2 regions of the Caloramator sp. E03 genome follow, and region 2 is predicted to be linked to the other one. Evidence: riboswitches for the same ligand, from Rfam matches in the RefSeq annotation. Region 2 holds a riboswitch; the other holds the start of a gene.
The links. A riboswitch is a leader RNA that binds a small molecule or an ion and turns the genes downstream of it on or off. The one in region 2 is predicted to bind glycine.

Region 1 (3,402 bases), 590 kb from region 2:
TATATTTAGCACCTTCTCCAGACATGTCTATTATTCCTTCTTGGAAACCAACTATTTTACCAGTTGTTACAATAGCTGTTCCTTTAAGCACATTAGTCTTCCCTGAACCTACAGTATCTACTTTTGAAATAAATCCTGGAAATATTCCTCCACTTCCTTCAACTTTAACCCTTGGTTCGATAACATCCTTTACTGGGATTATTCTTGTTTTATCTCCCGGATGTGCAAGATCCACATCGATGCTTTTTAGCCTTTCATCTCCTCCAACCTCTTTTAAAAGTTCTTCTTTGTTTATATAAAGGATGCCATCTTTAACCGCAGTTTCTAAGCCAAACCTTACGTCATTAATATAGATCTTCCCTAATTCAAGGCGCAAAGCCTTCACCTCCCAATTTTTTATGTAAAGGACAAGCCTTTATATTCACTTAAAATTTTTTTAGCATATTTTCAATATCATCTGCTGAAGATATTTTATCTGGAGTTAAAACTTCAGCCTTTTCTCCATTAACATATACAATCATAGTTGGAAGACCTAAAACTTTTTGTGCTATTGCAAGTCTTCTGTTTTGGCTTGTATTCAAGCTACAAAACTTAAATTTATCCCCATATTTTTCTTCAAGCCTGTGAATATCTGGCATTAGCTGTTTACATATTTCACACTTATCTCCCCAAAAGTCAACAAAAACAGGCTTTTCAGTGCAATTTAAAACCTCAGATTCAAAATTATCTTTATTTACTTCTATCATTTTTAAACCTCCTATTTGTTAAACTTTTCGTTTATATACTCTTCTGCTGCAACTGCAGCTATTGCACCATCAGCAGCAGCAGTTATAACCTGTCTTAATGATTTTACTCTTACATCGCCTGCTGCAAACACTCCCTCAACATTAGTTCTCATTGTTTCATCTGTTGGTATATATCCTTTTTCATCAAGTTCTATATGTCCTTTAAATACTGAAGTTATAGGATTAAGACCAACAAATACAAAAACTCCATTAACAAAAATTTCGCTTAACTCTCCTGTTAGAACATTTTTTATTGTAAGGCTCTCAAGTATTTCATCTCCATTTGCAGCTGTTACAACACTATTCCAAATAAATTTAATTTTCGGATTATTAAATGCCTTTTCTTGCAGGGATTTTGTTGCTCTTAACGAATCTCTTCTGTGTATTACAGTTACACTTTCAGCAAACTTAGTTAAATAAATTGCTTCTGTAATTGCAGAATCCCCACCACCAATAACTGCAACATCAAGGCCTTCAAAAAAGTCAGCATCACATGTTGCACAATAAGAAACGCCTCTTCCTATAAACTCAAACTCCTTTTCAAATCCTCCAGGCTTTGGCTGTGCACCAGATGCAATTATAATTGCTTTAGACATATATTCTCCATTCCTACACCTTACTATTTTCATGTCCTTTGTAAAATCAACTGATAATACCTCATCTTTTAAAAATTCTGTTCCAAATTCTTCAGCCTGTTTTTTCATTCTTTCAGCAAGTGCAGGCCCTGTACAGTTTTCAATTGAACCTGGATAGTTTTCAAGCTCTGCTGTAGTGGTGATTTGACCTCCAAATTTACCTTTTTCAATAATAAGAACATCGAGCTTTGATCGTGAACCATAGATACCTGCCGAAAGACCAGCAGGTCCACCTCCAATAATTATTATGTCATAAACTTTTGACATATAATTCACCCCTAACCTTATTTATTTAATGCATTTGTAATTAAATCAAAATCTATAATTGCAAAATCCTTTAACACAGATTGTGGCCAATTCCTTTGGGGTTTATTTTTAATCAAATTTTGTGCAACTTCTATGCTATTTTCTATATACATAATAGATTGTAAATCGGGAGTATTATTTGAATATTCTGATATTATTACTGTTTTATAGGGTGTTTCATTTGGTTTTACGCTTCCCATAAGTGGATGAGTTAATAGCCTGTGTCCTTTATGTATATAATCTCTAACTCTTATAAGTACATCCATTATGCTTCCTTCAACAAAAACGACTTTATATTTATTTTTAAAATAATCATAGGAAATATTATTATTTGTAATTACAATAATTTTTTCTATCAAAATTTACACAACCTTTTTATTGTTTTATAAAATAAAAAAGAATGTAATAGCTCTATCACCATTACATTCTCTGCATTCCCAGAGTTCTGTCCGCAAATAATACTTTTGCCTGAGAGTATCATTGAATTTGGCGAATTCAACTTACCCCTTCGGCGCCCTAATGGGTCTCTCATATTTGCTTCATCCAGAATATTTAATTGTATTTATAATTTCTATATTAATATTATAGATTATTGCTATTATAAATTCAATTCTGTTTTTTATTAATTATTACTCTATTTGTCTAAATTTTTATAATAAAAACAAGTATTAATATTTTTTAAGCATAATTCTAAGTTTCTCGTAAATTCGCATTTTATTTTATTATTTATTTTTCAAAAAAATAAATCCCAATTACGTTTGGTCCTGAATATGTTGCTATTACAGTTCCAACATCAGAAATCAATAAATCATCTCTTCCTAATAGTTCCTTAACATCTATTATAAATTCATCCATTTCATTTTCAAATCCTAAACTTCCTACTGCAAAATCCATTTTTTCATCACAATTAAAATCTTTTATATAATTTAATAATATTTCCTTTGCTTTTTTTATTCCTCTTGGTTTTTCATATATTAAAAGTTTTCCATCCTTTGAATGAATAATTGGCTTTATATTTAATAATGTTCCTATTGTTGCCTTTGTTGTTGAAACTCTTCCACCTTTTTTAATGTATTCAAGAGTATCAAGTATAAAAGCAACCCTAACCTTATTTGAAAGGACCAAAAGTCTTTCATAAATATCTTTAACATCTAAACCTTCATCAATCATCTTTTTAGCCTGTATTACCAAAAGCCCCGTACCAAAGCTTACACTTTTTGAATCAACGATATATATTTTTTCTGAACCTATCATCTGTTTTGCTATATTTGCAGATTGGAAAGTCCCGCTTATTCCTGATGATATATGTATAGATATTATATAGCAATCCTCTTTTAATAATTTAGAATATAATTCATAAAAACTTTGTGGATTTACTTGTGATGTTGTAGGAAGTTCATCACCTTCTTTTAAAAATGAAATAAGCTGTTCTGTATCTATATCAACTCTATCTCTATAACTTACACCTTTATATGTCACTGTCAATGGTGCAACAATAATGTTGTTATTTTCAATATATTCTTTTGAAAGATCTGCTGTACTATCAGTTACTAAATATATTTTTTTCATCTTAACCCACCTTTAACATCATTTCATATTAGGAAATCCAATTTGTTTTAAAGCTTCATAAGCAATAATAGAAACTGAATTAGATAAATTTAAAGATCTATCACTTG
Region 2 (3,402 bases):
AAATCAAGATATCAGCTTAAGCTTCCAGGGCTTAAAGCTTTGGAAGTACAGGATTTAGACTTATTAGAGCTTGGTGATATAATTCAATATGAAAATTTTAGAGGATTTATTTATCATTCAGCTATAATAACGGCCTTCACATATAATGGAGGTATTAGAATACCTTTAATAACGCAACATACCTTTGATGCAATAAATACAAGCTATATTAAACCTGCAGCAAAGAGAATGCACTTTATGAAGATTATTGTCAATTAATGCTTAACACTTCTTGGTGCTTTTAAATATTATATATTAAAAGCATTAAGGAAGTGGTAAAATTGGATACTATTTTATATCCCCCAACAATAAATTACTATAAATCCTATCAAAGGCCTCAGCAGCTCTTTAAGGCTTTAAATAACATAGGATATAGAATAATATTTTGCAATTATAACCCACAAGAATCAAATAGTTATTTTAAAGAGGTTTTTAAAGAATTCTATATTTGCAATAAAATAAACCCCTATAGAATTTCTAAATTAGATAGTTTACCTATTCTTTGGATAACATATCCTCCTTTTGCATCCTTTATTGAACAATATCCTTATAGATTATTAGTTTTTGATGCAATAGATGAGGTTAGCAATGAGTTTGAGAGTTGGCAAAATGGACTAGATATTTTAATTAGGAAGGCAGATGTCATATTTACAACATCTCATAAACTATTTGAATATCATAGCTACTATAGAGATGATGTATTTTTATGCCCTAATGGAGCTGACTATGAATATTTTAATAAGGCTAGTAATATTTTTTCAGATAGGCCCTGTGATATGCCCAAAAATAACAATATTACTGTTGGATATTTTGGAGCTATTGCAACTTGGATTAATTGGCCTTTTGTTAATAACATTGCTAATTTAAATCCGGATATCAACTTTGTATTTATAGGACCTTTGTTTAATTTAGCAAGATTTCCCTTAAAGCTTAATAATGTATACTATCTTAAAAATAAAAACTACGATAGGCTGATAAATTATCTTCAATATTTTGATATATGTTTTATACCTTTTAAAATAACAAATATGACAAGAGGTTGTAATCCTATAAAGATGTATGAGTATTTAAGTGCAGGTAAAATAGTCGTTGCCACAGATTTTGATGAGGCAAAAATGTGCAAATATGTTTATACTATCAATTCAAAGGATTATTTACAATTTAGAAAATTTATTGATAATCTTTTGGCTGAGGACAGTGAAGAACTTAGGCTAAAGAGAATAGAGTTTGCTAAAAATAACTCATGGCAAAATAGAGCCAGGTTAGTAGATGAGGTTTTAAAAAGAAAATTAGGAACATATTAAATATATTTAGGATGAAAATAGTTAACAACAGTTAATGAATTTTATTTGTTGTTAACTATTTTTTTGCAATAAAAACTTGATATATTAAATGACTTTATGTTAAAATACTTGATATAGTTTCATATTGTCGGATGAAGATGGCAGAATGATTAAGATCAAACTGTCATTGGACGAAACTCTGGAGAGACTCGATTGAGCACCGAAGGGGAAAACCAAAGTATTTTGGTGAAGCTCTCAGGTAAAAGAACAGAGATTTTATAAATACATAGCAAATAAGTATTTGATATATTCTGTTCTTTTATGGGGCTAATTTAATTAGTCCCTTTTTCTGTACTTTTTTATAAAAAATATATAGGAGGGAAAATAATGAAAGCATTTGTCACAGTAATAGGAAAAGATAAGATAGGTATTATTCAAGCTATAACATCTGTACTTTCTCAAAATAATGTAAATATACTTGATATAAACCAGACACTTTTACAAGATTATTTTACAATGATTATGTTTGTTGATCTTGAAAAAATGGCAATTGATTTTGAAAAGTTAAAAGAAAAACTTGAAAATAAAGCAAAGGAGATAGGAGTTTCAGTTAGGATACAGCGTGAAGATTTGTTCAGATATATGCATGAAATATAATAAATTACGTATAGGAGTTGGGAAAATGATTAATAATAAAAACATTTTAGAAACAATAAATATGATAGAAAAGGAAAAACTTGATATTAGAACAATTACAATGGGAATTTCACTTCTTGACTGTTGTGATAGTGATGGAAAAAAATCAAGGAAAAAAATTTATGATAAAATAACCAGGCTTGCTGAAAATCTTGTAAAAACAGGTGAAGAAATAGAAATGGAATTTGGTATTCCAATAATAAATAAAAGAATATCTGTAACTCCTATATCACTTATAGCACAAAGCTGTGATGATACTGATTATGTTGAATTTGCAAAAACTCTTGATAAAGCTGCTTCTGCTGTTGGTGTAAATTTTATTGGAGGGTTTTCAGCCCTTGTTCATAAAGGTAATTCGAAAGGAGATACAATTCTTATAAATTCAATTCCAGAGGCTCTTGCATGTACTGAGAAAGTTTGTTCTTCAGTTAATGTTGGAACATCAAAATCAGGAATAAATATGAATGCAGTAAGGGACATGGGAAGGATTATAAAGGAAACGGCTTATCTTACAAGGGATAATAGTAGCATAGGATGTGCAAAGCTTGTTGTCTTTGCCAATGCTGTTGAAGACAATCCTTTTATGGCAGGAGCTTTCCATGGGGTTGGAGAAGCAGAATGTGTGATTAATGTAGGTGTTAGTGGTCCGGGAGTTATAAAATCTGCCCTTGAAAATATTCGTGGCGAAAGTTTTGATGTTGTTGCTGAAACTATAAAGAGGACAGCTTTTAAAATTACAAGAGCTGGACAGCTTGTTGCTCTTGAAGCTTCAAAAAGACTTGGTGTTCCCTTTGGAATAGTTGATTTATCTCTTGCTCCAACCCCAGCAGTTGGAGATAGCGTTGCAAGGATAATTGAAGAAATGGGTCTTGAAGTATGCGGCTGTCCAGGAACTACAGCTGCCCTTGCAATATTAAATGACGCAGTTAAAAAGGGAGGAATTATGGCATCTTCCCATGTTGGGGGATTAAGTGGAGCATTTATACCTGTTAGTGAGGATGAAGGAATGATTAATGCAGTAGAAACAGGTGCATTAAGCATTGAAAAACTTGAAGCTATGACATGTGTATGTTCAGTTGGACTTGACATGATAGCAATTCCAGGAGATACTCCAGATACTACAATATCAGCAATAATTGCTGATGAAGCTGCAATAGGTGTTATAAACAATAAAACTACTGCAGTTAGGATAATACCAGTTTACGGAAAATCAGTTGGGGAAAAGGTTGAGTTTGGAGGTCTTTTAGGACAGGCCCCGATTATGGCTGTAAGTAAAATATCCAGCTCTGATTTTATATTAAGAGGAGGAAGAATTCCTGCACCTGTTCATAGCTTTAAAAATTAGATGGTGAACTAAAATATAATTTGTATTATTTTAATTAGT

Region 1: linked by a shared signal. The riboswitch ahead of FDN13_RS13545 (GrdX family protein) and the one ahead of FDN13_RS02395 (ACT domain-containing protein) in region 2 are both predicted to bind glycine.

Annotation. Positions count from the first base shown of each region.
Region 1 covers NZ_CP040093.1:2,851,696-2,855,097, reverse strand. Annotated here, with positions in the region: gene FDN13_RS13560 (glycine/sarcosine/betaine reductase component B subunit) at 1-376, opposite strand, end outside; gene trxA (thioredoxin TrxA) at 426-746, opposite strand; gene trxB (thioredoxin-disulfide reductase) at 758-1,687, opposite strand; gene FDN13_RS13545 (GrdX family protein) at 1,705-2,085, opposite strand; glycine riboswitch at 2,173-2,269, opposite strand; gene FDN13_RS13540 (DegV family protein) at 2,453-3,295, opposite strand; gene trmL (tRNA (uridine(34)/cytosine(34)/5-carboxymethylaminomethyluridine(34)-2'-O)-methyltransferase TrmL) at 3,314-3,402, opposite strand, start outside.
Region 2 covers NZ_CP040093.1:455,765-459,166, reverse strand. Annotated here, with positions in the region: gene FDN13_RS02405 (amidase domain-containing protein) at 1-258, shown strand, start outside; gene FDN13_RS02400 (glycosyltransferase family 1 protein) at 321-1,343, shown strand; glycine riboswitch at 1,512-1,603, shown strand; gene FDN13_RS02395 (ACT domain-containing protein) at 1,710-1,979, shown strand; gene FDN13_RS02390 (PFL family protein) at 2,005-3,363, shown strand.